4 regions of the Shinella sp. GW835-FHT14H05 genome follow, and region 4 is predicted to be linked to each of the others. Evidence: riboswitches for the same ligand, from Rfam matches in the RefSeq annotation. Region 4 holds a riboswitch; each other region holds the start of a gene.
The links. A riboswitch is a leader RNA that binds a small molecule or an ion and turns the genes downstream of it on or off. The one in region 4 is predicted to bind cobalamin.

Region 1 (7,646 bases), on a different contig from region 4:
GAGGCTCGCCCGAATGCCGAGCGGCCCCGCCTTCACGGCAAGACGCGGAGATTCCATTTCGTTTTCGGTCATGCCGGCAAGCACCAGTTGGCCCGACGGGCAGGTGATGCCCGCCTCGACGACATGCTGGTGGCTGTCGAGATCGAGGTCGGGGCGCTGCTGGTGCCATTCGACGCAGACCGGCACCATCATGTTGCGCACGGTGTGAAGGATGACGGCATGCGGCCCGGCCATGAGGTGGCACGCGATCGTTTCTTCCGTGTAGTCGTCGGGCAGGTCCGCATGCGCCTCGTCGCGCAGGTAAATCTGGAAATAGTCGGCGAAGATGTCGCCCTGGTACAGAATCCGAAACATGTGCACCTCTGCCGGCCCGGTGGAATGTGCCCCTGGGCTTTGCCCGGAACGCGCAGACCTATCATAGAGACGGCCGAGACCCTGTCGAAATTCGCGAAATGTGGGCCATCGGGACGCGGCGGGCGCGTGGCGCCCGCGGAGGCGCTAATCGACTATGTCGATTAATCGTGGCCTTCCGGTCATCTTGCCGGGAGGTTTTATCCTCTGGATACTGCCGCGAGAAAAAGCCATTGAGGGGTCCGCTGGTATGGCACATATCGCCGAAGCCGTAATCGACAATATCGCCGACCGTATCGACCGTCTTGTGGCAGACCATCGGCCGGGGCACGGCCTCGCCCGCGCGTTCTATCAGGATCCGGACATCTACCAGCGCGACATGGAGCGGGTGTTCCGCCGCCACTGGCACTGTATCGCGCATGAGAGCGTCATCCCGAACGTCAACGATTTCGAGGTTTTCCGCATCGATACCGAGCAGGTGATCGTCACCCGCGCGGCGAACGGGTCGATCAACGCAATCCTGAACGTCTGTCGCCATCGCGGCGCGGAAGTCTGCACCAAGCAGAAGGGCAATGCCCGCGTCTTCGTCTGTCCCTACCACGCCTGGACCTACGGCAATGACGGGAGCCTGCGGGCCGCCCGCCTGATGCCGAAGGATTTCAAGCGCGAGGACCATGGGCTGAAGACGCTGCATGTGCGCGTTGTCGAGGGACTGATCTTCATTTCCTTTGCCGATGAGCCGCTCGATTTTTCCGAGGTGGAGCGCCTGCTGCATGCGACCTGCGGGCAATATGGCTGGGCGAGCGCGAAGATCGCGCACCGCGAAACCTATCCGGTCGATGCCAACTGGAAGCTCGCGGTGGAAAACTATGTCGAGTGTTACCATTGCGGCCCGGCGCATCCGGAATATTCGCAGACCCATGCGCTTGAGCAGCCGCTGCACATGATCGAGGCGCTGAATGCCGCGATGGAGGAGCGCACCTGTGCGCTCGGCATCGAGGTCGGCTCCGGCAACCATTGGCAGACGTCGCGCGAGGGCCGCGAGGCGATCCATGCCTTCCGCTATGCGCTGTATGACGGCGTGCAGAGTGGCAGCGAGGACGGCACGGCGGTCGCGCCGCTGATGGGTCGTTTCTCCGATTTCGACGGCGGCGTCACCTCCATCCATCTCGGCGGCACGACCTTCCTCGTCTGTTATCCCGACCACGGCATGATCTACCGCTTCATCCCCAAGACCGCGCAGAGCTGCGAGATGGAGCTGATCTGGCTCGTCGACGGCAAGGCGGAAGAGGGCGCGGATTACGACCTCGAAAAGCTCACCTGGCTCTGGAAGGTGACGACGGCGGAAGACAAGACGATCATCGAGCACACGGCGCGCGGCGTGCAGTCGCACTATTTCGTGCCCGGTCCCATCGCGCCGATGGAGCAGAACGAGTTGCGCTATATCGACTGGTATCTGGACGAGATCAGCCGGCCGACCGGCAAGGCGTGAGCCTTGGGCATGCCGAATTTTCCGGCATGCGCCTTCCTTATCCCCAAGCGATATTGCGGCCAGACATCATAATTGTTGACGCATTTTTTACCTCGTCTACTATATCTTGTGTTCGAGGTTCTTCCGATTCGAGAGGATCGGAAGCTAAGACGGGAATCCGGTGGGGCCATGATGGCCCTGTAAATCCGGAGCTGCCCCCGCAACTGTAAGCGGCGAGCGTTCGTTCGATAAGCCACTGGGGCGCAAATGCCTTGGGAAGGTGAACGGATGCGCCGACCCGCAAGCCAGGAGACCTGCCTCGCGCATGAACGTCCACGGGCGGGGTGCCCGGCAGGCGAACGATGGGTTGCGGAATGATGCCGCCCTGTCGTTTCCCGAATGGCCCCCGCATGAATTGCTTCGGGGTGAAGTCCATGTCGATACAGTTTCCAGCATATCCGCGCGAGTAGGCGGTAATCCCGGCCGCGCGCCTGCGGCTGCCTGATCCATTTCCAATCCATCGCACGGCCATCGGCGGATGACCGGACGATCTCCCATGCCCAATTGCTCAACGCCCAATTTGCCCCATGCTCAATTGCAAAGTCACGAGGAAAACCATGTCCATCACCGTTTACAGCAAACCCGCCTGCGTCCAGTGCACCGCGACCACCCGCGCGCTCGACCGCCAGGGCATCGACTACAGCGTCGTTGACATTTCCGAGGACAGCGACGCTTTTGCACTCGTCCAGGGTCTCGGTTACCGGCAGGTTCCGGTGGTGGTTGCCGGCGAGCAGCATTGGGCCGGCTTCCGCCCCGACATGATCAGCGCGCTCGCCTGAGCCTCGGGCGATGGGCGATCTCGTCTATTTTTCCACGCGGTCGGAAAACACCCATCGCTTCGTCGCCAAGCTCGGCCTTTCCGCCGCCCGCATCCCCCTTCGCGCCGATGAGGCGCTGAAAGCCGCAGCACCCTTCGTGCTCGTCGTGCCGACCTATTGCGGCGAGGAGGGGAAAGGCGCCGTGCCCAAGCAAGTGATCCGCTTCCTCAACGATGCGGACAACCGGTCGAACCTTCGCGGCGTGATTGCCGCGGGCAACAGCAATTTCGGCGCGACCTTCGGGATCGCCGGCGACGTCATCTCCGCCAAATGCGGGGTGCCCTATCTCTACCGCTTCGAGCTTCTGGGCACCGCGGAGGACGTCGCCAATGTCAAAGACGGATTGGAACGATTTTGGACACGATGACGCTCGGCAAGCCGGCAAAGGTCCCGGAAATCACGGCGCTGGATTACCACGCCCTCAATGCGATGCTGAACCTCTATGACGAGGGTGGCAAAATCCAGCTCGACAAGGACCGGCTGGCCGCAAAACAATATTTCCTCCAGCACGTCAACCAGAACACGGTGTTTTTCCATAACCTGCGGGAAAAACTCGATTATCTGGTGACCGAGGGCTACTATGAGCAGGAGGTGCTGGACCAGTATTCGTTCAACTTCGTGCGCGATCTGTTCGACCACGCCTATGACAAGAAATTCCGCTTCCCCACCTTCCTCGGCGCCTTCAAATATTACACGTCCTATACGCTGAAGACCTTTGACGGGAAGCGTTACCTGGAGCGTTACGAGGACCGCGTCTGCATGGTGGCGCTGGCACTGGCGCGCGGCAACGAGGCGCTTGCCCGCGACCTCGTCGACGAGGTCATTTCCGGTCGCTTCCAGCCCGCGACGCCGACCTTCCTCAATGCCGGCAAGAAACAGCGTGGCGAACTCGTCTCGTGCTTCCTGCTGCGCATCGAGGACAACATGGAGAGCATCGGCCGCTCGATCAATTCGGCGCTCCAGCTTTCCAAGCGTGGCGGCGGGGTGGCCTTGTCGCTCACCAACCTTCGCGAGATGGGCGCGCCGATCAAGCAGATCGAAAACCAGTCCTCCGGCGTCATCCCGGTGATGAAGCTCCTGGAAGACAGCTTCTCCTATGCCAACCAGCTCGGCGCGCGGCAGGGCGCAGGCGCGGTCTATCTCAACGCCCACCATCCGGACATCATGCGCTTCCTCGATACCAAGCGCGAAAATGCCGACGAGAAGATCCGCATCAAGACCCTGTCGCTCGGCGTCGTCATTCCGGACATCACCTTCGAACTCGCGAAGAACAACGAGGACATGTACCTGTTCTCGCCGCATGACGTAGAGCGCGTCTATGGCGTCGCCTTCAGCGAGATCTCGGTGACGGAAAAGTACCGCGAGATGGTCGAGGACGCCCGCATCAAGAAGAAGAAGATCAAGGCGCGCGACTTCTTCCAGGTCATCGCCGAAATCCAGTTCGAGAGCGGCTACCCCTACATCATGTTCGAGGACACGGTGAACCGCGCGAACCCGATCGCCGGGCGCATCTCGATGAGCAACCTCTGCTCGGAAATCCTGCAGGTCAGCGAGGCGAGCGAGTTCAACGACGACCTGTCCTATTCGAAGATGGGCAAGGACATTTCCTGCAATCTCGGTTCGCTCAACATCGCGGCAGCGATGGATAGCCCCGATTTCGGCCAAACGATCGAGACCTCGATCCGCGCGCTGACGGCGGTCTCCGAGATGAGCCACATCTCCTCGGTTCCCTCCGTGGAGAAGGGCAACGACGACAGCCACGCCATCGGCCTTGGCCAGATGAACCTGCACGGCTACCTTGCCCGCGAGCGCATTTTTTATGGCTCTGAAGAGGGCGTCGACTTCACCAATATCTATTTCTACACGGTGACTTACCACGCCATCCGCGCCTCGAACCGGCTGGCCGTCGAGAAGGGTGTCAGCTTCAAGGGTTTCGAGAACTCCAAATACGCTTCCGGCGAGTATTTCGACAAATACACCGAGGCCGAATGGCTGCCGGCGACGGAGAAGGTGAGGGGCATTTTCGAAGAGGCCGGCATCCATATCCCAACGCAGGAAGACTGGCTGGAGCTGAAGAAGGCCGTCATGGACGGCGGGCTCTACAACCAGAACCTCCAGGCCGTGCCGCCGACGGGCTCGATCTCCTATATCAACCACTCGACCTCCTCGATCCACCCGATCGTCTCGAAGATCGAGATCCGGAAAGAGGGCAAGATCGGCCGCGTCTATTACCCCGCCGCCTTCATGACGAACGACAATCTCGACTACTACCAGGACGCCTACGAGATCGGTCCGGAGAAGATCATCGACACCTATGCGGCGGCCACCCAGCATGTGGACCAGGGCCTGTCGCTGACGCTGTTCTTCCGCGATACGGCGACCACGCGCGACATCAACCGGGCGCAGATCTACGCCTGGAAGAAGGGCATCAAGACCATCTACTACATCCGCCTTCGCCAGATGGCGCTGTCCGGCACGGAAGTGCAGGGCTGCGTTTCCTGCGCGCTGTGAGATCGGGGAAGACCATGAACATCCAACTGAAGACCAAGGCCCCGAAGGCAGCCGCCGCCGTGCGCGCCATCAACTGGAACCGCATCGAGGACGACAAGGACCTCGAAGTCTGGAACCGGCTCACCGGAAACTTCTGGCTGCCGGAAAAGGTGCCGCTCTCCAACGATATCCCGTCCTGGGCGACCCTGCGGCCGGAGGAGCAGCAACTCACCATCCGCGTCTTCACCGGCCTGACGTTGCTCGACACGATCCAGAATGGTGTCGGCTCCGTGCGGCTGATGGAAGACGCCGCCACGCCGCATGAGGAGGCCGTGCTCTCCAACGTCGCCTTCATGGAGGCGGTACACGCCCGCTCCTATTCCTCGATCTTTTCCACGCTGTGCTCGACGCCGGACGTGGACGACGCCTATCGCTGGTCGGAGGAAAACGAGGTTTTGCAGCGCAAATCCGCGCTGATCATGGAGCAATATGCCTCTGCCGATCCGCTGAAGAAGAAGGTCGCCAGCGTCTTCCTCGAAAGTTTTTTGTTTTATTCCGGCTTCTACCTGCCGATGTACTGGTCGAGCCGCGCAAAGCTCACCAATACCGCCGACATGATCCGCCTGATCATACGCGACGAGGCCGTGCACGGCTATTATATCGGCTACAAGTTCCAGCGTGCTTTGGAGCGTCTTTCGGAGGAGCGCCGGCAGGAGATCAAGGATTTTGCCTTCGACCTGCTGCTGGAACTCTACGACAACGAGGCGAAATATACTGAGGCGCTCTATGACGGCGTCGGGCTGACCGAGGACGTGAAAAAGTTCCTGCACTACAACGCCAACAAGGCGCTGATGAACCTCGGTTACGAGGCGCTCTTCCCGTCGGAAGCCTGCAAGGTCAACCCGGCCATCCTCTCCGCGCTCTCGCCGAACGCCGACGAGAACCACGACTTCTTCTCCGGCTCCGGCTCGTCCTACGTTATCGGCAAGGCGGTGGCGACCGAGGATGCGGACTGGGATTTCTGAACGATCAACGCCGCGGGTTTGATCCCGCGGCGTTCGTCCCGCGTCCTCAGCGGGCGGGCGGGGCGTACATCAGGCCGCCGTCGTTCCACAGCCGGTTGAGGCCGCGGTCGATTTTCAGCGGGCTGTCCTTGCCGAGATGGCGCTCGAAGATTTCGCCGTAGTTGCCGACGGCCGAGACCGCCTGGTACGCCCATTTCGGATCGAGGCCGAGCGTCTTGCCGGCCTCGTTGTCGATGCCGAGGAAACGTTTCTGTGCGACGGTGCCGCTTTCGAGAAGGGACGCGACATTCTCCTTGCCGATGCCCATTTCCTCCGCCTCGACCAGCGCGAAGAGCGTCCAGCGCACGATCTTGAACCATTGGTCGTCGCCCTGGCGCACGGCCGGGCCGAGCGGCTCCTTGGAGATGACCTCCGGCAGCACGACGAAACGCTCGGGGTCATTCAGCGTCAGGCGCTGGGAATAGAGCGCCGAGGCGTCGGTGGAATAGACGTCGCAACGGCCGGTGTTGAAGGCCTGGATCGTCTGGTCCGGCTTCTCGAAGGCGATGACCTGGTACTCGATCTTGTTGGCGCTGAAATAGTCGGCCATGTTTTGCTCGGTCGTCGTGCCGGTCTCCGTGCAGACGGAGGCGCCGGAGAGCTCCTTGACGCTCTTCACACCGACGTCCTTGTTGATCATGAAGGCCTGGCCGTCATAATAGTTGACGCCGACGAAGCTCATGCCGAGATCGGTGTCGCGCGACAGCGTCCACGTCGTCTGGCGCGACAACAGGTCCACTTCACCCGATTGCAGCGCCGTGAAGCGATCTTTTGTGGAGAGCGGCACATAGGCGACCTTGTCCGGATTGCCGAGCGTCGCAGCGGCGATCGCCCGGCAGAAATCGACGTCAAAGCCGCTCCAGACGCCGTTCTTGTCGGGCACGGAAAAGCCGAGCACGCCCTGGCTGACGCCGCAGCGCACCTCGCCGCGCTCCTTGATGACGTCCAACGTCCCTGCATGTGCGGTGCCGGCGGCAAGGCCTGCGGCGAATATCGCCAGAATTGTAATCGTCATGTCGTTCTCCTCCTTGGTTGATTTTTCGGCATGCGTCGTCCTGCCCGGGAGGGGCGTTCCTCCCGGCTAACAGGTTTTGAGCGGTGGTGCGGTTCGCCTTAGCCGAGCGTTCTTGCGACGTCGGCGAAGGTTTCCTCAAGCACGGCGATCAGGTGATCAGCGTCGCGTTTCGAAAAGATCATCGGCGGGCGCATCTTGAGCACGTTGTCATGCGGGCCTTCGGTGCCCATCAGCACGCCGCGGCGGCGCGCACCATTGGAGACGGCGCGGGCGAAATCGGTGGCGGGCGCCTTGGTCCTGCGGTCGGTCACCAGCTCGATGCCGAGGAACAGGCCGAGGCCGCGCACATCGCCGATCACGTCGTAGCGCTTCTGCAT
Region 2 (7,646 bases), on a different contig from region 4:
AGTTAAGTTTTTGCTCACCAGCCCGCTTAAGCGATTTTTGCCGTCTTGCCTGTAGCCTTTGTTCAACAATGTCCGGAAAACCGGGCGGGGGACAGGCAGGGGCAGAGATGACGAGCAAAGCGGAAGAAAGCCGCGCGACACGGCGACGCGGTGTTGGTTTGGTGATCCGGACGGCGGCCGTGATGATCGTGCTGCTGTTCGGCGCCGCCAATTACCTCGTGCTCGACTACGCGATCGAGCGGGCCGACAGTTTTGTCGCCGAGACCGAGCGCACGCTGGTGCGCAACGAGTTCGGCCACCAGATCGACCAGGTCGTACAGTACCAGAGCCAGCTTTCCTTTTGGGACAAGAGCTTCAACGAGCTTGCAGACGGCATGCCGGGCGACGCCTTCGTGCGGGACCAGCTGCGTGACTGGATGTGGTCCGACTTCGGTTTCTCCTGGATGATCTTCGCTTCGCCGGACGGCGAAAAGGTGCTCGGCGTTTATCGCGGGGAAAAGGTTTCCGAGAGCAAGGCGCGCGAAAAGCTGCATTGGGTGAGCGATCTCACCCACAAGGCCGAGCGCAAATATCGCGAGGCGCTCTCGCCGGATCGCGGCGGCTGGCAGGTGGCGCGCGCCAAGGAGGATCCCGACCTTCTGACGCCGGCGCTGCCGGAAATCCATGTCACCGGCATGCGCCTCATCGACCGCGTCATGAGCATCGTCGTCGTGCAGGCCGTCGTTCCGAAGTCGCTCTATATCCCGGCCCACCGGCTGGAGCCGACACTGCTCATCACCGTCAAGCCGGTCTCGAAAAAGATGCTGGCGAACACCGAGCGACGACTCGGCGTGCACGATCTCGGCTTTACCCCCATCGTGACGCAGGAGCCGGGGCTGGTAATGACGCCGGTCGGCGCCGATGCCTACAATCCCATGGTCGCCTCCTGGCGGCCGAATATGCCGGGCTCCTTCGTCTGGCGCTCGGCGCTGCCGCAGATCGCGATGTTCGTGCTGGTCTTCGCCGGCGTCATGCTCTTCGTCACGCTGCGCTTTTCCGCCCTCATCAAGGCGCTCCAGCGCAGCGAGGCGAAAAACGCCTTCCTCGCGCGGCATGACACGCTGACGGGGCTGAAGAACCGCAGCGGCTTCGACGAGGAGGTGCGCCGCGCCATCCGCAAGGGCGAGACCAAGCCCTTCGCAATCCTCGCGCTCGACCTCGACAAGTTCAAAGCGGTTAACGACCGGCATGGCCACGCGGCTGGTGACGCGGTGCTGCAGGCCGTCGCCCGGCGTTTTTCCGATCGCATCGGCAAGCAGGGCTGCGTCGCCCGTCTCGGCGGCGATGAATTCTCCGTGCTCCTCACCGGCGAGCGGAGCCATGAGGCGCTGCTGGAGCTTGCCGGTAGCCTCGTGCGCGATACGCAGGTGCCGATTGCTTATGACGGCCAGTTGCTCGTCATCGGCGGCAGCGCCGGCATCGCGCAGTTCCCGCAGCACGGCGGCTCCGTGCATGACGTGATGGTGATGGCGGATGCCGCGCTCTACGCCGCCAAGAACGCCGGCCGAAACCGCGCCGTCCATGCGGATCATGTCGGCCAGGAGATAATCATCGAGGCCGGCGAGGCGCGCGCGGCCTGATATAGGGCGCTGACAGGCCGGTGCGCGGCGCGGGCAGGCTTGATCGCGCCGCCAAGCCATGCGCATATCGTTCCCGTCAGGTGCCTGCGTTTTGCAGGAGAATCGGGAATCCGGTGCGGGTGAGAGCCTCAAGTCCGGAACGTGCCCAGCGCTGTGACGGGGATGGTTCGCGCCGTAAAAGCTTGAATCGATTCAGGCTTTTGCCACTGGTTGTTCAACCGGGAAGGCAGGTGCGGGCCGTGTGACCCGAAGTCAGAAGACCGGCCTGGCAAGATAGACCGAACCGCGCGGACGGCGGAAGGTTTTGCGCATTGTTGGGGAGATGACGATGCGAGCCGAACCGTGCGATCCTCTGGTCGGGGCGGGCGCCTTTTCCAGCGAGGACAAGGCCGCCGTCTACCATGCCATCGAAACGCGCCGCGACGTGCGCGACCAGTTCCTGTCCGATCCCTTGCCGGACGATCTTGTAGGCCGCCTGCTGCACGCCGCCCACAGCGCGCCCTCGGTCGGCTTCATGCAGCCGTGGAATTTTCTGCTGGTGCGCAGCGAGGCGACCCGGCGCGCGGTGCATGCCGCCTTCCTGAAGGCCAATGCCGAGGCGGCTGCGATGTTCGACGGCGACCGCCAGACGCAATATCGCGCGCTGAAACTCGAAGGCATCCTCAAGGCGCCACTGTCGATCTGCGTCACCTGCGATCCGACGCGCGGCGGCACCGTGGTTCTGGGGCGCACGCACAATCCACGCATGGATGTCTATTCCACGGTCTGCGCCGTGCAGAACCTCTGGCTTGCGGCGCGGGCGGAAGGGGTGGGCGTGGGCTGGGTCAGCATCTTCCATGACGCCGACATCCGAAACATCCTCGGCATTCCGGACCATGTCGAGATCGTCGCCTGGCTCTGCGTCGGCCTGGTCGACCGCCTCTATGCCGAGCCGGAGCTTGCGGTAAAGGGCTGGCGGCAGCGTCTGCCGCTGGAGGACCTGGTGTTCGAGGAGCGCTGGCCGGACGCGGGCGTTAGTTGACGCCGGCATCGGCCGGGCGGCCGAGATCGATGGCGGATTCGTTGGCCGGCAGGAAGACCGGGCCGACCGTGCGCACCTTGCTCTTCGCCGGGTCGTAGTCGCGTTCCTCGACCTTCACCGGCAGCTTGGCCGGCGTCTCGTCCTTCTTCGGCAGCGTGTGGATGGTGGTGATCGAGCCGCCTTGCTCGTCGCTATCCCTGCCGGTGCTCGCAGTCTCGCTGCCCTTCAGCGCCTTCTCGCGCTTGATCATCTCCTGGTAATAGGCCGAGAGATTGCAGCCGCAGGCGCCGGGCTTGGAGAGGTCGCGCGTGCGGTAGGAGAAGGCGTTCGGCATTTCGTAATAGGGCCGGCCGGTGACCGTAGAGGTCATCTGGTCCGTCTCCTGGCCGCTCGTCATCGACTGGTAGAACAGTTCGGTCTGCGTCTCGGGGCACATCATCGCGCAGACCTGCTGGTCGCGGCGGAAATCGAGCGGGGTTGCGCCCGACGAGATCGGGAAGAAGCCGCCGTCGCAGGTGCGCACGCAGACGGTGCGCAGGTTGCCATGGCCGGAACCACCGCCGAGCGAGCGCAATTGCAGACGCTCGCTGCCCTCCGGCGTGGTGCCGAGAGGGAGCGTGCGTTTTTCATCGAGCGTGCGCAGCGTTTCGGTCGCCGCGATCGGCACCATCTTCGCCTCGTCATTGCAGCCGTTGCTTGCGAGCAGCGCGGTCAGGCGGGTGCGCTTGCCCTGCGACGAGGTGCCGCCGGCGAATTCGCGGCGTTTCTTGTCGAGGATGTCGAGATTGCGCTCCATCTTGCCGATGACCGTCGAGAGCGTGTCGCAGGCCGCCGCATTGGCGCCGCCGACGACGATGATGCTGCCGCCCGAGCAGCCGAGCCGGCGCTGGTCGCTCTTGGCCTTGCGCAGCTGGATGTTCTGGCGGGCGATGGCACCGGCATATTTGCGCGCGCTCGCCGTATCGACGACCACCTTGGGCAGGTTCGCAAGCTCCGCCTGGATCTGCTCGCACACCGCCGCTGCCGCCGAGCCGCCCGAAAGCAGGAGCGGCAAGCCGGTCGCAACGGCAAACAGAAGGCGGGTCAAACCTTTCAAATCTTCGATCCTGTGAAACTGTCGGGGCCGCGATCCGGCCGCATAAGCATATCCTATCATAGGCTGCATGAAGGGAAGCGCAACGTGCTCCCGCATTTGTGATTAATGCGCGGCGGAAAATATGAGTTGCGTATTCATCTTTTTGCCGGCTGCCCGCAATTGATCTCGTCCGGGGCTTGGTGTAGCACTCTGCGCACATACAACAGCCGGTTATGCGCCCGTCGCCGCGCAGCCGCCGTTCGGCGGAAGACCGGCCCTTCACAGGCAGGTGAACATGCGGATTTCGTCAGTTTTGTTGAGCCCTTTCTACGCGCTCCAGCTCGCATCCGGCGCAAAATCCTTCGCCGACAATCCCGTCATCGGCAGCAAGTGGCTGAACCGCAAGGGATTGCACGAGAAGCGCGTCTCGCTCGCCATGCGCATGGCCGCCTGGCGCCGCACCAAGCTGGAAAAGCTCGTCGCCCCGGAATATCGCCGGCAATATGCCGAAAACGGCTTCGTGAAGATCGAAGACTTTCTGTCGCCCGAGGTTTTTGCCGCGGTGACGCGCGAGATCGCGGAGCGTGATTTTGAGCGCTACGACATGCTGCAGGGCGAGACCGTCACCCGCCGCGCCATCATCGACGACAGCGATTTGGAAAGCCTGCCGGGCTTCAAGGCCGCGCGCAACGATCCGCGCGTCACCAATCTGCTGCGCTATGTCTCCTCGCATGACGGCCAGCCTTTGCTCGTCGTGCAGATCGTGATGGCGCTGCCGTCGGTCATCACGCAGGGCTCGACGGACCCGCAGACCGCGCTGCACAGCGACACGTTCCAACCGACCGCCAAGGCCTGGCTGTTCCTGCGCGATGTCGGCGAGGAGGACGGCCCGTTCTCCTACGTTCCGGGCTCGCACGAGATGACGCCGCAGCGCCTCGCCTGGGAGCGCCGCATCAGCGAGAACGCCGATTCGATCGAGAACAAATATTCTGCCCGCGGCTCGTTGCGCATCATGCCGGACGAGCTTTCGGCGCTGGGTTACGTCCAGCCGGTCAAGATGACGGTCAAGGCGAACACGCTGATCGTCGCCGATACGCATGGTTTCCATGCCCGCAGCCCGAGCTACAAGACGACGACCCGCATCGAGATCTACGGGTCGTTGCGCCGCAATCCGTTCCTGCCGTTCACCGGCCTGCACATCGCCTCGCTGCCCTTCATCGCGTCCGGCATGAACCGGCTGATCATCAATGCGATGGGTTTTCGCGCCAAGCTCGGCCTCAAGGGCTCGCCCTGGAAGGATGCCGGCAAGGGCAAGGCCGACGAATGGTCGAAGCGGCTGAAGCAGCCTTCGGCCTGACCCTCACGAATTGCCGGATCGGCCGTGCTGCCCTTGCAAGGCGGCCGGTCCGGCCCTAAATGTCCGGCATCGTCAATGCCGACCGGATGGTGCACCATGGATTTCAACCCGACCACAAATCGACGTCGTTTTGTCCTCGGGGAATTTTCCATCCATGCCGCATTCCATCACGCTTTCCAAAATCACCTGGTCCACGCCTGACGGCCACACCCTCCTTTCCGATCTCGACCTGACCTTCGGCGCCGAGCGCGCCGGCCTCATCGGCCGAAACGGCGTCGGCAAGACGACGCTGCTGAAACTCGTCACCGGCGATCTGGTGCCACAGGCCGGCACCGTCACCGTCGATGGCACGCTCGGCCTGTTGCGCCAGAGCGTGCAGGTCTTTGCCGACGAGACCATCGCCAGCCTGTTCGGCGTGGTCGATGCGCTCGTCCTGCTCGCCCGTGCCGAGTGTGGCGAGGCTGAGGCGCATGAACTCGCCGACGCCGACTGGACGCTGGAGGCGCGGCTCAGCGCGGCGCTGGCGCGTGTTGGGCTGGAGGCGGCGCCGGACACGCCGCTCGCATCGCTTTCCGGCGGGCAGCGCACACGGGCGGCACTTGCCGCGCTTATCTTCGCGGAGCCGGATTTCCTGCTGCTCGACGAACCGACGAACAATCTCGACCGCGATGGGCGCCGGGCAGTGATCGACATGCTGGCCGGCTGGCGGGCCGGCGCGATCGTCGTCAGCCACGACCGCGAGCTGCTCGAAACCATGGATGCCATCGTCGAACTCACCACGCTTGGCGCCACCCGCTATGGCGGCAACTGGAGCGCCTATCGTGCCCGCAAGGCGCAGGAACTCGCCGCCGCGCATCGTGACCTTGCGGATGCGGAAAAGCAGGCCGCGGAGGTGGGGCGCACCATGCAGACCATCGCCGAGCGCAAGGCGCGCAAGGACATTGCCGGACGCCGGAAGAAGGCGAGGGGCGACATACCGCGCATCATGCTGGGCGCGATGAAGGAGCGCAGCGAGCTGACCAGCGGCGCGAACGCCCGGCTAGCCGAAAGCCGGCAGGGGCAGGCGGCGGACGCCGTGATGGCTGCGCGCGAGCGCATCGAAATCCTCCAGCCGCTCACCGTCAGCGTGCCGCCGACCCATCTCGCCGCAGGCAAGTCGGTGCTAAAGATGGAGGGCGTCACGGCCGGCTATCTGCCGGAGCGACCCGTTATCCGCGGCCTCTCCTTCGCCATGACCGGCCCGGAGCGGGTTGCCGTGACAGGGCCGAACGGTTCCGGCAAGACGACCTTCCTGGCGCTCGTCACCGATGACCTCCAGCCCTGGCAGGGAAGCGTGCGCCGCTTCACCGACTTCGCCATGCTTGACCAGCGCGTGAGCCTGCTCGATCCGGCCCTGTCGATCCGCGACAACTTTCGCCGGATCAACCCGGATGCCGATGAAAACGCCTGCCGGGCGGCGCTGGCACGCTTCATGTTCCGCGCCGACGCTGCCTTGCAGATGGTTGGCAGCCTCAGCGGCGGGCAATTGCTGCGCGCCGGCCTCGCCTGCGTGCTGGGCGGTGCCACACCGCCGCCGCTCCTCATCCTCGACGAGCCGACGAACCATCTGGACATCGACTCGATCGAGGCGGTGGAGGCGGGCCTGCGCACCTATGACGGCGCGCTGCTGGTCGTCAGCCATGACGAACCGTTCCTGGAGGCGATCGGCATCACCCGGCGGATGGAGCTTTTGGTGGTACCCCTCATCCGTCATGGTCGGGCTTGACCCGACCATCCACGCAGCGGGCGCCGCATGGATCCTCGGGTCGAGCCCGAGGATGACTTGGCGAGTGGGCGAGGCTGGGTGGCGATTTGAACCGAGTGCACGACCCGGTCCACCACCGTCAAGCGCGGCCGAAGCGTTCGATGACCTCGGCGAGCGGCACATGGCCCTTGAACGCGCCGGAGCCGGCAGGCGTTTCGCCATCCTCCAGCGCCGTTGCAAAGCGCACCGCGGGGTCCGCTTCCAGCCGGCGGCGGATGGCCTCGATGCGCGGCCAGCGGCTGGCGGGCGCCACTTGGTGGTAGTCCAGCCAGCGGGCGACGCCGATCAGGACGCCGTCTGCGAGGGTGGGGCGGTCGCCGACGAGGTAGGGCGTGTCGCCGAGCATGGCTTCCAGCTTATCGTGCCGCTCGATGACGGCCTTGCGGCCCCATGTGCGCAGCGATTGCTGCAACACCGGGTCCGGCGTTTCCATTTCGAGCGCCGACCAGAGTGGGCTGAAGGCGCCGGTGAAGCCGGTGTTGAGATAGGCCATCAGCTGGTGCATGCGGTCGGCCTCGGGGGACCTGGGATCGAAGCTGATGCGACGTTCCGTATCGCGGGCGGCGAACCAGTGGGCTATCGCCATGGTTTCGGTGATGACGCGGCCGTCGTCGGTGACGAGCGCCGGCGTCTCGTGCCGGGCGTTGAGGCGGGCATAGGACGGGTCGCGCATTTCGCCCAGCATGTCGACGCGGCAGAGCCTGTAGGGCTTGCCGAGCCATTCGAGGGCCGAGACGAGGCCCATGGAGCTTCCGGCGGGGAAGCCGTAG
Region 3 (7,646 bases), on a different contig from region 4:
GGCAGGGTGATGAGGAACAGGCAGAAATTCTTCCAGCGCTCGGAAAGCCGGCTGATGCAGAAGGCGGCCGGGTAGCAGACGATAAGCGTGGCGACGACGGTGAGTGCCGAGATCTTCAGCGAGCGCAGGAAGATCGCGATATAGACCGGATCGAAATCCTCGAACATCGGGTCGGCGAAACCGAGGATGCGGCCGTAATTGTGCGGATACCAGGTCCATTCCACCCCGCCGTAGAGGCCGGGCGCCAGAAAGCTCGTCACGATCATGATGGCGAGCGGACCGAGGAAGAAGACGGCAAGGAACAGCGAGACCGGCCCGAGAAGCAGGCCGAGTTGGGCGCGGCGGCGAAAGGCGATCGACGACATGTCAGGCGGCCTCCGCCGGGATGAGATGGACGGCGGCCGGATCATAGGCGAGACGCGCGCGGCGCGACTGCTCGATCTCGCCGACGAGGTTTCGACGCGTCGCCGGGATTTCGGCGATCACCCGCCGGCCCGTCGCGGTGCGGCCGAACAATTCGAAGGTGGAGCCGACGAAGACGATCTGTTCGAGATCGACGTCGAGGCTCGGGGCGCTGTCGCCCTGCTGCGCGAGGAAGAACTGTTCGGGGCGGATGAGGGCGGTCGCCGTGCCTGTGGTTTGTGCCTTGGCATGCGAAATGGAGAGGCCGTCCTTCGTCAGGAGATGTCCGCCAACCGCCTCGCCTTCGAATAGATTGCTGGCGCCGACGAAGGTGGCGACAAAGCTGTTCTTCGGCTGGTCGTAGATGGCACGCGGCGTATCGAGCTGCTGGATGCGCCCGCCCGAGAGAACGGCGACCCGATCCGACATGGTCAGCGCCTCCTGCTGGTCGTGCGTCACGAAGATGAAGGAGATGCCGAGTTCGTGCTGGAGCGTCTTCAGCTCGATCTGCATGGCCTGGCGCAGGTTCTTATCGAGGGCTGACAGCGGCTCGTCGAGCAGCAGCAGTTTCGGGCGGGCGATGATGGCGCGGGCAAGCGCCACGCGCTGCTGCTGGCCACCGGAAAGCTGGCGCGGCTTGCGGCCCTCCATGCCTTCGAGCCCCACCATACGCAGCGCGTCGGCGACACGCCTCGTGCGCTCCGCCTTCGCCACACCGGCGACTTCCAGCGCATAGCCGGTGTTCTCGCCGACGGTCATATGCGGGAAGAGGGCATAGTTCTGGAACACCGTATTGACCGGGCGGCGATAGGGCGGACGGTCCGTCATATCCTCGCCGTCGATCAGGATGCGCCCGGCATCGAGCTCGACGAAACCGCTGATCGCCTGAAGCAGCGTGGTCTTGCCGCAGCCGGAAGGACCGAGCAGCGTCAGGAATTCGTTGCGGCTGACATCGAGGTCGATCGCATCGAGCGCCGTCACGGTCTGGCCTTCGGGCGTGGCAAAGGCCTTCGCCGCCTTTTCCAGGCGGACTATGGAATCTCGCATCGTCGTTCCCCATTATGTTATAAAAATAACGCTTGTGCGATTTAGATATCTGGATACCATTTGTTCATCCAAGTCAACGGCCGAAAGAAGCCGGGACAGGAACAGGCGGCGCAAAGGAAAGCGCCGGGGCCACGCGGGCCAACCAACAGAGGAGACTATCGATGATCAAAATTTCCAATGCCGGCGCATCCGGCCTTCGCGCATGGACGCGCCAGACCGCTTTCTCGCTTGCCGCCCTCGTGGCCATGGCGGGCGTGGCAAATGCCACTGAGCTCAACATCTACAACTGGGGCGAATACATCAATCCGGAGGTTTTGAAGAAATTCGAGGAGGAGACCCAGATCAGGGTCAACCTCTCGACCTATTCCTCCAACGAGGAAATGCTGGCAAAAATCCAGGGTGGTGCAACGGGCTACGACATCGTCTTTCCGTCCGTACACATGCACGACATCATGGCCAAGCTGGACCTGCTCGAAAAGACCGACATCAACACCTATGAGGGGTTCAAGAACATCGACCCCGCCTTCCTGCGCGCGAAAAGCGACCCGAAGGGAGAATATTGCCTGCCCTATGCCTGGGGTTCGGTCGGCATCTTCTATAACCGCACGATCCTCGGCAAGGACATCACCGGCTGGAAGGACCTGATCGAGACGGTGAAGGCCAAGGGGCTGAAATTCACCCTGCTCGACGACATGCGCGAGGTGCTCGCCGTCGGCCTCATGCTGAACGGCCACAAGATCAACTCAACCGATCCGGCCCAATTGCAGCAGGCGGCGGAAACGATCATCGCCATGAAGCCCTATGTCGCGGCCTTCACCTATGACACGCGGCCGATGGTGCAATCCGGCGATGTTGCGGCCGGCCATTTCTTCGTCGGCGCCATGGTCGATGTCTTCGCCGACGATAAGGATCTCGGCTACGTGATCCCGGAAGAAGGCGGGACCATGTACCAGGAGGACGTCTGCGTGCTGAAGAGCGCGCCGAACAAGGAGAACGCCGTCAAATTCCTCCAGTTCTACACGCGGCCGGAGATCGCGGCGCTCAATGTCTCGCAGCAGACCAATGGCACGGCCAACGTGCCGGCGCGGGAATTGACCCCGGAAAAGATCAAGAATAGCAAGGAGATCAATCCGCCGGCCGAGACCATGGCGCGTCTCCAGATCTTCGAGGATCTTGGCCCGGCGCTCCGCCAGCTCGACCGTGTCTGGACGCGGGTGAAGACGGCGCAGTAATGGCGTGACTATCCCGCCCGTCTTCGGACGGGCGGTCTTTTTGGGGGAGGGCGACGTGTCGAAACGCATTCTGAAGCTCGTTCAGTCCGACGACCTCCGGCGGTCCAAATCCGACAAGCTGATCGCCAACTATATCGAGCGCAACATCGCCGATCTGCCCTTCGAGACGGCGCGCTCCATCGCCCAGCGGCTGGAACTTTCCCCGATGACCGTCGGGCGGTATCTCCGCCGCATGGGTTTTGACGGCCTCGACGAGCTTAAGGGCGAATTGCGCCGCGGCAGCTCCAACCCCGCCTGGCAGGTCAAGGGCCAGGTCGACCGGCTGGAGCAGGACCGCAAGGAAGGAAAACTTCTCGCGGGCCTCATCCAGCAGCAGATCGACAATCTCGGCCAGATCTACGAAATCACCAATGCGCCGGAATGGCAGCAGACGATCGATGCGCTGGTCGGCGCAACGGAGATCTATGTCGCCGCCTACCAGAACGTGCGCGGCATCGCGCAGTATTTCGCGAGCCAGCTTTCCTATACGCGGCCTCGCGTGCAATTCGTCGACGGGCTGAACGGCACCTATTCCGAACTGCTGGACGGCTCCGTCGAGGGGCGCCTGCTGTTTCTGCACGACGTGCGCCGCTTTGCCGCCAAGGCGCGGCCGCTGGCGCTGGAGGCGCGACGCGCGGGCGTCAAGGTCGTGCTCCTGACAGACGAGTTCTGCCCCTGGGGGCCGGAGGTCTCGGATATCTGCCTCATCGTGCCAGGCTCGCACGGGCCGCTGTGGGATGGCGCGGCCACCATGACCGCCGTCATGGACCTTATGCTCTCCAACATCATCGTCGTGATGGGCGAGGCTGTGAGCGAGCGCGTCGACACGCTGACCCGCCTTCAGGACGTCTTCGGGGATTTCGAGAGCTGAGCGCCTTGACGCTGCCGACTGCCGGGGACTAAGGATGGGATGACGGTTCCCTGAAGGATGACTCCCAGGGGATTAATAGGGAACACGGTACGGACGACCCAACAGGGACCCATTCCGTGGCTGCCCCCGCAACTGTAGGCGGATTGCCGCCTGTCCTCGGACGCGATTTTCGCGTCATGCCACTGCGGTTTTCCGCGGGAAGGCAGACAGGCAGCAGATATCCGTGAGCCAGGAGACCTGCCGTCATAGCAACAATCCAAGTCACGGGCGGGGATGCCCGGAACGGAGACGCCATGACGAACCTGCCTGCCGTACCTGGCAGACCTTCCCTCGTTTTCTCCCGACCGCGATCGATCCGCCCCCTTTGGCGCGTCGGCTGAGGCCGCACGCTTTCATTCATCCGGGAGAAATACATGACCCTGTTTTCTGCGGCCGCGCGGTCCGCATCGCTGCTCTCGCTCGTCGCCGGCTCTGCGGCGCTTCTGCTTTCAGCCTACACCGCCGCGGCGGCCGAGACGCAGTATCCGCTGACGCTGCAGAATTGCGGCCGTCCGGTCACCTTCCAGAAGGCGCCGACGCAAACCGTTTCGGTCGGCCAGAGCTCGACCGAAATTCTCTACATGCTCGGTCTTGCAGACCGCGTGGTCGGCACCGCGCTCTGGGTCGGCCCCGTTCTGAAGGGCTATGAAGAGGTCAATGCCAAGATCGATCGCCTCGCGGACAATGACCCGAGCTTCGAGAGCGTGCTCGGCAAGAAGCCGGATATCGTCACGGTCCAGTTCCAATGGCAGATCGGCCCGGAAGGCGTGGTCGCCAAACCCGAACAGTTCGAGGAGCTTGGCATTCCGGTCTACACATCCCCGTCCGATTGCGTCGGTAAGGAGAACAGCGCCGCAAGCGACGGCGTGCGCCATCAGGTCTTCACGATGGACCTCGTCTATCAGGAAGTGCGCGAACTGGCACAGATCTACAACGTACAGGACAAGGGCGAAGAGGTCGTTGCCGAACTGAAGGCACGCGAGGCGGCGGCCCGCGCCAAGGTCGCGGCTGCGGATGGCAAGCTGTCGGCCGTGTTCTGGTTCTCCAGCGCGGCTGATTCCGATCCCTATGTCGCCGGCAAGAACGGTGCGCCCGGCTACATCATGTCGGCATTGGGCATCGACAACATCATCAAGACCGACGACGAGTGGCCGATGGTGGGCTGGGAAACGATCGCCAAGTCGGGTCCGACGATCATCGTGGCCGGTTCGATGGAACGCCGCCGCTATCCGCTCGACAGCCTCGAGGCAAAGCTCGACTTCCTGAAGACCGACCCGGTGGCAAGCCTGATGCCGGCCGTCAAGAACAACCATGTCTTCGATATGGACGCGCAGGCGATGAACCCCACGATCCGCACGATCGAGGGCATCGAGCAGCTTGCCGATGCCATTGAAAAGGCTGGTCTGGCGAAGTGATAGCGGAACGCCCCCTCTTGTTCCGCACGGGCGCCGCTTTCGCGGCGCTCGTCCTGCTGGTCGTCGCGCTCGGCGTCGGGGCCGCCGTCGGCGAGACGGCGATACCGCTCGATATCGTCGCGAAGACGGTGGCGAACCGCCTCTGGCAGGCGGGGCACGCAATCGAGCCGATCGATGAGGGCATCATCTGGAACTACCGGCTGAGCCGGGCGGTGGTCGCCGCCTGCTGCGGCTCGGCGCTGGCGCTCTGCGGCGTCATCCTGCAATCGCTGCTGCGCAATGCGCTCGCCGATCCCTATATCCTCGGCATTTCGGCGGGGGCGTCCACCGGCGCGGTCTCCGTCGCCATTCTCGGCATCGGCGCGGGCGCCTTGACGCTGCCGGCCGGCGCATTCCTCGGCGCAATCGTCGCCTTCGGCCTTGTCAGTGCGCTTGCCGTGCGGGCAGGGCGGGGCACCGGCGCGATCATCCTTGCCGGCATCGCCGGCTCGCAGCTCTTCAATGCGCTCACCTCCTTCATCGTCACCAAGGCCGAAAGCGCCGAACAGGCGCGCGGCATCATGTTCTGGCTGCTCGGCAATCTCTCCGGCGTGCGCTGGCCGGATGTCTGGCTGGCGCTGCCGGTGGCGATCCTCGGCCTTCTCGTCTGCCTGTGGCATGCCCGCGCGCTCGACGCCTTCACCTTCGGCACGGAATCGGCCGCCTCGCTCGGCATTCCGGTGCGCCGCGTCTATATCGTGCTGATCGCCATCTCCGCGCTGATGACGGCAACCATGGTGTCGATCGTCGGCTCGATCGGCTTCGTCGGCCTCGTCATTCCGCATGCCGCGCGCATGGTCGTCGGTGTTCGCCATGGCCTGCTGCTGCCGGCTTCCGCGCTCATCGGCGCGATCTTCATGATCGCGGCAGACGTGCTGTCGCGCGTCATCATCCCCGGCCAGGTGCTGCCCATCGGCGTCATCACGGCGCTGTTCGGCGCGCCGGCCTTCGCCCTCATCCTCAGCCAGCGGAGATCGGCGCTATGACGCTCTCGGCAAATGGTCTCTTCTGGTCGGCCGGCGGCACGACCATCCTGTCGGATGTCTCGCTCGACGTGCGCCCCGGCGAGTTCCTCGGCATCATCGGCCCGAACGGCTCCGGCAAGACCAGCCTGATGGCGCTGATCGCCGGCATCCGCAAGCCGCAGCGCGGCGACGTCCTGCTCGGCGGCAGGCCCTTGCAGGCGCATGGCCGGCGCGAGATCGCCCAGCGCATCGCCTTCGTCGAGCAGCAGGCGGAGACGACCGAGCGCATCACCGCCCGCCAGGCCGTCGAGCTCGGCCGCACGCCGCATCTCGGCGCGCTGACGCCCTGGTCGAAAGCGGACGATGCGATCGTCGACCGGGCGCTGGAGGAGGTCGACATGGCGCATTTCGCCGATCGGCTCTGGCACACGCTCTCCGGTGGCGAGCGGCAGCGGCTGCACATTGCCCGCGCGCTCGCGCAGCAATCGCCGATCCTGCTGCTCGACGAGCCGACCAACCATCTCGACATCGGCCATCAGATCGGCCTGCTCCAGCTGGTGCGCGAACAGGAGCTGACCGTGGTCGCAGCCCTGCACGACCTCAACCACGCCGCCATGTTCTGCGACCGCATCGCCGTCATGCAAGGCGGCCGCATCGTGGCCCTCGGCACACCCGCCAAGGTGCTGGAGCCAGAGCGCCTGCACGATGTCTTCGGCGTGACCGTTGACGTCGAGCGCGACGGCGCCGGTGGCTGCGTCATCCGCTATCGCCGTCCCGATCCGCGGCCGCCGCGCCTGAAACTCGTCGCAGGCGAGGGAAACTGATGCACGGAGCCCTCCCCAACAGCCACCTCAAGGAAGACATTCGCGACTACTGGTCGCGACGGTCCGAAACCTTCGACCTCGCCTTCGGCCACCGCATTCCGGAAGGCCCGGAATTCGATGCCTGGGCGGCAGCGATCCGCGAGCGGCTCGGCCCGCAACCGCGCCGCGTGCTGGAGCTTGCCTGCGGCACGGGGGAGGTGACGCGCCTGCTGCTGTCGCTCGGCCACGAAGTGACGGCGCTCGATTTTTCCGAGGCGATGCTGGAGGTCGCGCGGCGAAAACATGCCGGCGCGAAGGGGCTGCGCTTCCTGCTCGCCGATGCGGAAAACCCGATGGAGCCGGACGAAAGCTATGACGCGATCGTCTGCCGCCACCTGGTCTGGACGCTGACGACGCCGCAACACGCCTTTGCCGAATGGCACCGCATGCTGAAGCCCGGCGGCACGCTGCTGTTCTTCGATGGCGACTGGGCGGCACCCACCCGGCTCGGCCGGCTGGCAAGCCGCGCCATCGCGGTCATCGACAGGTTTGCCGGCGTCGATCCCCACTATGACGGCGCGATGAGCGAGCGGCATGCCAGCATCATGGAGCGGCTTCCCTTCGGAGACGGCCTCAGCGTCAACCGCGTGCTGCCGCTGCTGGAAGCAGCAGGCTTTCGCAACATGACGATCGGCTCGCATGCGCCGATCGCTGCCGCGCAGCGCCGCACCGCGGATCTGCGCAACAAGCTGCGCACGCTGCTTTACCGCCGCTTCATCCTCTGCTGCCGGAAA
Region 4 (7,646 bases):
AGCTTCGTCAACCAGCAGGCGGATCGCGACTACCGCAAGCTCGTCGCCTCATTCAACTTCAATGCCGAGGGCCTGGTCGAGCGTCCGGACGACGCGCAGATCCAGTCGCGTCGCGGCATCTACGAGACGCTCGACAGCTATGTGCGCCAGAAGCTGGAAGAGGAGGCCGGCAACGACAATGCCGGCGTGCGCCTGGCGCTCTATTTCGAGCGCAAGGCGGAAACCATCTCCAGCCCCTACGACCTGCTCGCCGACGACGCGCTGTTCGAGGTCTTCAAGACGATCTACCAGCTTCCGGATGAAATCGGCAGCGCCGATATCGACGCCCAGGCCAGCATGATCGAGCGCTATCTGGAGCTTGAGGACCTGCAGGACCCGGAAAAGGTCTCCAAGATGATCGTCAAGTTCGCCGTGCTCTACGACCTGGACAACCAGACCACCGTCGACCCGGCGCTCTCCGTGCTGAACGGCACCGGCTCCGCCGGCATCAGCGCCGACCTGATGATGTCGCTGGCACAACTGCGCACCGGCGGCTCCTAAACTTTGACGACTTTGCCGGGATTCATGATGCCGGCGGGGTCGAAAGATCGTTTCACCCGGCGCATCAGGTCCATCTCGATCGGCTCGCGCACTGCGGCCAGTTCATCCCGCTTCAATTGGCCGATGCCGTGTTCGGCGGAAATCGAGCCGTTGTAGCTGAGCACGATGCCGTGCACGAGGTGGTTTATCCCGCTCCAGCGGTCGAGGAACGCCTGCTTGTCGGCGCCGACTGGCTGCGAGATGTTGTAGTGAATGTTGCCGTCGCCCATATGGCCGAAGGAGCAGATGCGCGCGCCCGGAATGGCCGCCATCACCGCCGCGTCGGCCTCAGCCATGAAGGCCGGAATGGCCGAGACCGGCACGGAGACGTCGTGCTTGATCGAGCCGCCCTCGGGCTTTTGCGCCGGCGACATGTTTTCGCGCATGTGCCAGAGCGCCCGGCGCTGCTCCTCGCTCGACGCGATCACCGCATCCTCCACCAGCCCCGCCTCGATGCCTTCGGCCAGCAGCGCTTCCATCATGCGCGTCGCGGTTTCCGCGGCATCCGAGGTCGAGATGTCGACCAGCACATACCAGTCGTGCGGGCTGGCGAGCGGATCGCGCACGCCGGGAATATGGCGGGTGGTGAACTCGACGCCGAGACGCGGCATCAACTCGAAGCCGGTAAGGGCATGGCCGCAGCGGCTGGAGGCGCGTTCGAAGAGCGTGAGCGCGTCCGCGACGGATTTCACCCCGGCAAAGGCGACCTCATGGCCGAGCGGCCTCGGAAAGAGCTTGAGAACCGCCCCTGTGATGACGCCGAGCGTGCCTTCCGCGCCGATGAAGAGATCGCGCAGGTCGTAACCCGTATTGTCCTTCTTGAGGCGGCGCAGCCCGTTCCAGATTTCGCCGGTCGGCAGCACGACTTCCAGCCCGAGGCAGAGCTGGCGCATGTTGCCATAGGCGAGCACCGCGGTGCCGCCGGCATTGGTGGAAAGGTTGCCGCCGATCTGGCAGGAGCCTTCCGAGCCGAGCGACAGCGGGAAGAGCCGGTCGACCGCCTCGGCCGCCTTCTGGATCTCCGCCAGCACGGCGCCGCCATCGGCGACGATGACATTGCCGACCGGGTCGACATCGCGGATGCGGTTGAGGCGCGACAGCGACAGCACGACATCGGCTTCACCTTCGCGCGGCGCAGCACCCCCGACATGGCCGGTATTGCCGCCCTGCGGCACAATCGCCGTGCGCGTCTCGCTCGCGAGCGCCAGGATGGCGGAAACCTCGGCCACCGAACCGGGCCGCAGCACCAGCGGCGACGTGCCGTGGTAGAGCCCGCGGCTTTCAATGAGATAAGGCGCGATATCCCGGTCCTCGACGAGCGCATAGGCCGGGCCGGTGATGGCGGCGAAGCGAGCGATGAGATCGGGGGAAAGCTTTGCCTGGACCATCGTGTTTCCTTTATCCGCGGGGCGCGGCGGCGCGCTGCAAACGATCGTTGATCGCCTCGCCGAGGCCGGTCGAGGGGATCGGCGAAAAGGCGATGGCGGCAGCACCCGTCGCATCCGCCTGTTTCATATAGCCGAAGAGATTGGCGGCCGCCTCCGCGAGATCGCCGCCCGGGCTCAGATCCAGCACGAGCGCCGCGTCGGCCTCGCCCGGCAGCGGCGTGCCGCCGAAGCGGATCAGCACCTCGCCCGGCCGCACCTCGCGGGCATCGAGTCGCACGGGTGCATCGGGCGCATAATGCGAGGCGAGCATGCCCGGCGCCTCGATCGTCGCGCCAGCCTTGTCGTTGCGCAGCACAGTGCGGCCGGTGACGCGTTCGACTTCGGCGGCATCGAGCCCGCCGGGGCGGAGCAGCCGGATCGTCTCGCCCTCGACCTTGAGGATGGTGGATTCCAGCCCCACGACGGCAGGCCCCGCATCCAGCACCAGCTCCAGCTTCGCGCCAAAATCCTCGGCGACATGGCGGGCGGTGGTTGGGCTGATGCGGCCGGATGTGTTGGCGCTCGGGGCCGCCAGCGGCCGGCCGAAGGCGGCGAGCAGCCGGCTTGAAAAACCCGTCGGTACACGGATGCCGACCGTGTCCAGCCCGGCGCGGGCAAGCGGATGGATGGCGCTGTCCGACCGGATCGGCAGCACGAGCGTCAGCGGGCCGGGCCAGAAGGCCTCGGCGATCTGCCGCGAGAGGGGATCGAAGACCGCATGCCGTTCCGCCATGGTTAGGTCGGCCATGTGGCAGATCAGCGGATTGAAGCGCGGCCGGCCCTTCATTTCATAGATGCGGGTGATGGCCAGCGGATTGGTGGCGTCGGCGGCGAGGCCATAGACCGTCTCGGTGGGAATGGCGACGGGCACGCCGCGGCCGAGCACCTCGCACGCCCGGGCAAGTGCTGCCTCCGGTTCCGTCCGCGTATCCACGATATCTGCCATCTCGCCCTTCCGTCGCTCCCGGCCTCCTTTAGCGTTCTTTGCCGGGAAATGCCAAGGGCCGGCCGTTTGCCTAAAATGCGAGCGACCCGATTAGAGCGACCGAAAGCGGGGGCTGTTACGAAGGTGTGAAAAGTCCCGCACACAGGTCCCGCATTGATGGCTCACAAGAAATCCTCGACGACCGATATCGCGCTCCGCGTCGCAACGGCCATGAAGCAGATGGGCATCGATGGCCTGCCGCGCAATTACGAGCTGGTCTACGAGGCCTATGCCGGTGCCAACCCGGATCTGGTGCGCGATTTCATCGCTCTCGGCAAATACAAGACGCAAGCTGCTTTGGACGAGCTCGGGCGCAAATACCTGCCGCACCAGCACGAGGCGAGCGTGCTGCAACGCTCCGCCGGCGCGATCAGCAGCGAGATGGGCAATTTCATGGAGCTGCTCAGCCAGGAGCGCTCGTCGCTGTCCGACTACGGCCGCCTGATCGGCGAGGCCTCGCAGGTCATCCGCAGCGCGGCGGGCGAGGGCGCGCTCGGCTCGTCGCTCGAAGCCCTGCAACGGGCGACCGAGCTGCGTGTCACCCACACGGCGGAAATGGCGGAAAAGGTCGCCGCGCAATCGGCCGTCATGGACAGCATCCAGAAGGAGATGGCGGAGTTCGAGGCGATGAAATTCGTCGATCCGCCGACCAAGCTCGGCAACCGCCGCGCCTTCAACAAGGCGCTCGCCCGCATCTATTCCAATCCGGACCTGCCGATGCTCTGCGGCGTCGCGGTCGCGGAGGTCGATGCCGACCGCCGCTTCTCACCCGCGCAGATCGAAGCCCTGTCGGAGCACCTCGTGAGCTTCTACGGCGGGCTGATCCGTCAGGTCTTCCCGGCCGGCGAGCTTGCCGTGCGCATCGATGGCCTGCGCTTCGGCTTCCTGTTCCACACCGCCGACGAAAGCGAAGTGACGCGGCTGATCGACCTGCTGCGCGCCGCCTTCCAGACGATGGCGCTGCGCGATCCGCGCACCGGCCGCAACCTCGGCCACCTGACGCTTTCGGCCGGTGTCTGCATGTCGGACCGCGCCGACAGCGCGCTCGACCTCTCGTCGGCCTGCGAACGGGCGCTTGCGGAGGCAAAGGGAGCGGGCGGGGATCTCGTGATCGTCTATGGCCGCGGCGACGAAGTGCCGGCGGGCAAGGAATGGCTGCTGTATAGAGCCTAAAGCATGTCGCGCAAAAGTGTGCAGCGGTTTTGCGATAACGACATGCGTTCTAGCTTCAAATGGCGCGGATGATCTTGCGGAGCGCCTCGTCGCGGGCGCCGAGCAGCAGCACGTTCTTCATGGCGAGGGCGGGATCGTCCGTGCGAAAAATCACGCCGTTGCCGCGCACCTTGCGGTCGATCCGCAAGCGGCCTTCCTCGTCGCCGGGCACGATGGCGACGGCGAAATACATGCGGCCCGGCTTCTGCGAAATGCCGGCGAAGAACTGCTCCTCGTCACCGATGTCGGCAAAGAAGTTCGCCATGTAGAAGGCCCATTGCACGCTCTCGAATTCGGCAAAGCGCGAATTGGCGACGGTGATGTGGCAATAGCCGAGATGCGGCGTGCGGGCGAGCGTGCGGTGGAAGATCAGTTTGGGAAATTGGATCGAGCGGTGGAAACCGTTGATGCGGTCATGCGTGACCGTGCCCGCCCGTTCGAGCTTGCGCCCCGTGCGTTCTGCGACCTCCTGGTAGGTGAGGTAACGCTTCTCGCTCGGCAGCCAGTCGAGGTTGCGATCGATGCGGCCGGTGCGCAGGAATTCCGTGTGCACGGCGGATTTGGGCGGGTTCGCGCGCTTGTAGGCGACGGCGTCGTAATATCGGAACTTCGTCTGCTGCACGTGGCGAGCACCCCATCCTAGCGCCTTGATCGGGGAGAAGTTTATGCAAACGACGTTAAACAATTCTTTCCGGTCCGCTCCCCATTCCTCGCAGGCAAGTGCTATGGGTCGCAATATGACAAGAGCATGATCGTGGGCTGCAAACTGCCGAGGGGATGGGCATTTTGCCGCAAAGCTAGGCATATCACCCTGACATATATGCAGAAATCTCGGCGTCCCGCTTTTTAACCACGCGAAAATCCTGTCGCCAAATCATGATGGCATGTCGTTTTTCGACATGTCGCGCGACGATTCTTGCGGTTAGATAAGCTCACTCAAGGTGCCACGCTCCTGAAAAGAGTTTGGAGAATTGGGAAGCCGGTTAAAATCCGGCGCTGCCCCCGCAACGGTGTTGGAGCAAGACGCGGCATACGTCACTGGACGGGAGGTCTGGGAAGGCGCCGCGACGGTTCGAAGAGGAATGACCCGACAAGGTCATGCCCCGCAGAACGCTCCTCAGCCCGGAAACCAGCCTGGAGAAACGATCGTGACTGGCTGCGGCGGGCGGCTGGGAAGCGTGCATTCCGTGCGGTTCGCTGCCCGGATGCCGTCTTCTTCCGTGCGCCTCAGCCCCCATTTAGATTATCCGAGGATCCGGCATGGACATTCGCAGCGACGTGCTCCGCAAGCTCAAGAACCGGCGCGATGGCTACAGCCTCGAGCAGGCCTTCTACATCGACCCCGACCATTACAAGCTCGACATGGAGACGATCTGGTATCGCGACTGGCTGTTCATCGGCCATGATTGCGAAATCCCCAAGGCCGGCAATTATTTCACCGTCCAGGTCGGCGATTATCCCGTCGTCATCACGCGCGACCGCAAGGGCACGGTGCGCGCGCTGCACAATTCCTGTCGCCACCGCGGCTCGCGCGTCTGCAACCAGCAGAAGGGAACGTCGGCAAAGCTCGTCTGTCCCTATCACCAGTGGACCTATGAACTTGATGGCTCGCTGCTCTTCGCCCGCCACATGGCGGAGGATTTCGACAAGACGCAGCATAGCCTGAAGCCGATCCACTGCGAGACGGTCGGCGGCTACATCTTCATCTGCCTGGCCGATCAGGCGCCGGATTTCACCGCCTTCCGCAATCTGGTCGAGCCCTATCTCGCGCGCCATCGCCTCGGCGAAACCAAGGTCGCCTTCGAAAGCACGATCATCGAAAAGGGCAACTGGAAGCTCGTCTGGGAAAACAACCGCGAGTGCTACCACTGCGCCGCCAATCATCCGGAACTCTGCCGCACCTATCCGGAAGCCCCCAGCGCCACCGGCGTGCAGGGCGCCAAGGACGATCCGGTCATCGCCGAGCATTGGGCGAAGTGCGAGGCGGCCGGCCTGCCGAGCGAGTTCCGCATGTCGCCGACGGGCCAGTTCCGCGCCGCGCGCATGCCGCTCATCCAGGACGCCGAGAGCTACACCATGTCCGGCGCGCGCGCCGTCCAGCGCCCGCTGTCGAGCGACGTGCTGGAAAGCCATATCGGCACGCTGCTGCTCTTCCACTATCCGACGACGTGGAACCATGTGCTGGCCGACCACGCCATCACCTTCCGTGTCATCCCGCTTGGCCCTGAGCTGACGCAGGTCACCACCAAGTGGCTCGTCAACAAGGATGCGGTGGAAGGCATCGACTATCGTCTCGACGAGCTCACCCATGTCTGGACCGAGACCAATGACCAGGACCGCCGGATCGTCGAGGAAAACGCCTTCGGCATCCGCTCGCCCGCCTACCAGCCCGGCCCCTATTCGCCGGAGGACGAAGGCGGCGTCATGCAGTTCGTCGAATGGTATGCCAACTTCATGATCGAACGGCTCGACGGCGCCAAAAAGCCGCTCTCGCGGGTGGCCTGACATGACGGTCGCGAGCCATTTCCACCATTTCGACGAACTCCATCCGTGGAACGATCGCCAGCACCTCCTGGAATGCATCGCCGTCACGGCGGAGACGACGGATGTGATGACCTTCACCTTCCGCTCGGATCGCGACAACTGGTTCCGCTACCTGCCGGGCCAGTTCGTCACGCTGGAACTGCCGGTGTCGCCGGACGATCCGGTGATGCGCACTTATACGCTGTCCTCGACGCCCTCGCGCCCCTTCGCCGTCTCCGTGACGGTGAAGGTGCAGAAGAATTCGATCGGCACGCGCTGGATGTTCGACAACCTGCGCCCCGGCGTGAAGCTCAAGGCCTTCGGCCCGCTCGGCGACTTTTCCTTCGTGCGCTATCCGGCGGAAAAGTACCTGTTCATCTCGGCCGGCTCCGGCGTGACGCCGATGATGTCGATGACGCGCTGGATGTCGGATTGCGCGCCGCAATCGGATGTCGCCTTCGTCACCTGCGCACGCAAGCCGGAGGACCTGCTGTTCAAGGCGGAGCTCGAATGTCTCGCCGCCCACATGCCGAACCTCGCGCTCGGCTTCGTCGTCGAGGGCCACAATCCGCGCGACGGCTGGCACGGCCTGCGCGGCCGCATCGATGCCGCCCGGCTCTCGCTGCTGGCGCCCGATTTCCGTGATCGCACCGTCTTCTGCTGCGGCCCGGAGCCGTTCATGCGCGGCGTGCGCGATATGCTGAAGGTCTGCGGCTTCAACATGGAACGCTACCACGAGGAGAGCTTCCAGCCGGCGGCCGCACCCGCGCCTGAAGAACTCGCCATCCGCGGCGGTGCGGGCGAGGTGGATGCGGAGGCGATCTCGAACGTCACCTTCACCATGGCCGGCAAGGACGCCAAATGCCCGCCCGGCCAGACGATCCTGCAAACCGCCCGCGCAGCCGGCGTGCGCATCGGTG

Region 1: linked by a shared signal. The riboswitch ahead of nrdH (glutaredoxin-like protein NrdH) and the one ahead of AC1Q6Z_RS21575 (aromatic ring-hydroxylating oxygenase subunit alpha) in region 4 are both predicted to bind cobalamin.
Region 2: linked by a shared signal. The riboswitch ahead of bluB (5,6-dimethylbenzimidazole synthase) and the one ahead of AC1Q6Z_RS21575 (aromatic ring-hydroxylating oxygenase subunit alpha) in region 4 are both predicted to bind cobalamin.
Region 3: linked by a shared signal. The riboswitch ahead of AC1Q6Z_RS14200 (ABC transporter substrate-binding protein) and the one ahead of AC1Q6Z_RS21575 (aromatic ring-hydroxylating oxygenase subunit alpha) in region 4 are both predicted to bind cobalamin.

Annotation. Positions count from the first base shown of each region.
Region 1 covers NZ_JBXAFY010000001.1:61,469-69,114, forward strand. The annotation lists gene AC1Q6Z_RS00290 (hypothetical protein) at 1-354, opposite strand, end outside; gene AC1Q6Z_RS00295 (aromatic ring-hydroxylating oxygenase subunit alpha) at 602-1,843, shown strand; cobalamin riboswitch at 1,942-2,158, shown strand; gene nrdH (glutaredoxin-like protein NrdH) at 2,440-2,661, shown strand; gene nrdI (class Ib ribonucleoside-diphosphate reductase assembly flavoprotein NrdI) at 2,672-3,067, shown strand; gene nrdE (class 1b ribonucleoside-diphosphate reductase subunit alpha) at 3,064-5,211, shown strand; gene nrdF (class 1b ribonucleoside-diphosphate reductase subunit beta) at 5,226-6,215, shown strand; gene AC1Q6Z_RS00320 (amino acid ABC transporter substrate-binding protein) at 6,262-7,269, opposite strand; gene AC1Q6Z_RS00325 (aminotransferase class III-fold pyridoxal phosphate-dependent enzyme) at 7,368-7,646, opposite strand, start outside.
Region 2 covers NZ_JBXAFY010000001.1:1,359,463-1,367,108, forward strand. The annotation lists gene AC1Q6Z_RS06680 (diguanylate cyclase domain-containing protein) at 108-1,619, shown strand; cobalamin riboswitch at 1,681-1,902, shown strand; gene bluB (5,6-dimethylbenzimidazole synthase) at 1,948-2,640, shown strand; gene AC1Q6Z_RS06690 (DUF2865 domain-containing protein) at 2,633-3,736, opposite strand; gene AC1Q6Z_RS06695 (phytanoyl-CoA dioxygenase family protein) at 4,032-5,072, shown strand; gene AC1Q6Z_RS06700 (ABC-F family ATP-binding cassette domain-containing protein) at 5,227-6,837, shown strand; gene AC1Q6Z_RS06705 (glutathione S-transferase family protein) at 6,956-7,646, opposite strand, start outside.
Region 3 covers NZ_JBXAFY010000003.1:642,563-650,208, reverse strand. The annotation lists gene AC1Q6Z_RS14220 (ABC transporter permease) at 1-365, opposite strand, end outside; gene AC1Q6Z_RS14215 (ABC transporter ATP-binding protein) at 367-1,449, opposite strand; gene AC1Q6Z_RS14210 (polyamine ABC transporter substrate-binding protein) at 1,611-2,681, shown strand; gene AC1Q6Z_RS14205 (MurR/RpiR family transcriptional regulator) at 2,737-3,591, shown strand; cobalamin riboswitch at 3,618-3,850, shown strand; gene AC1Q6Z_RS14200 (ABC transporter substrate-binding protein) at 4,005-5,045, shown strand; gene AC1Q6Z_RS14195 (FecCD family ABC transporter permease) at 5,063-6,070, shown strand; gene AC1Q6Z_RS14190 (ABC transporter ATP-binding protein) at 6,067-6,873, shown strand; gene AC1Q6Z_RS14185 (class I SAM-dependent methyltransferase) at 6,873-7,646, shown strand, end outside; gene phnF (phosphonate metabolism transcriptional regulator PhnF) at 7,627-7,646, opposite strand, start outside.
Region 4 covers NZ_JBXAFY010000007.1:218,579-226,224, reverse strand. The annotation lists gene AC1Q6Z_RS21600 (DUF1217 domain-containing protein) at 1-540, shown strand, start outside; gene AC1Q6Z_RS21595 (FAD-binding oxidoreductase) at 537-1,967, opposite strand; gene AC1Q6Z_RS21590 (L-threonylcarbamoyladenylate synthase) at 1,978-2,952, opposite strand; gene AC1Q6Z_RS21585 (GGDEF domain-containing protein) at 3,109-4,164, shown strand; gene AC1Q6Z_RS21580 (DUF6656 family protein) at 4,220-4,825, opposite strand; cobalamin riboswitch at 5,126-5,355, shown strand; gene AC1Q6Z_RS21575 (aromatic ring-hydroxylating oxygenase subunit alpha) at 5,464-6,708, shown strand; gene AC1Q6Z_RS21570 (FAD-binding oxidoreductase) at 6,710-7,646, shown strand, end outside.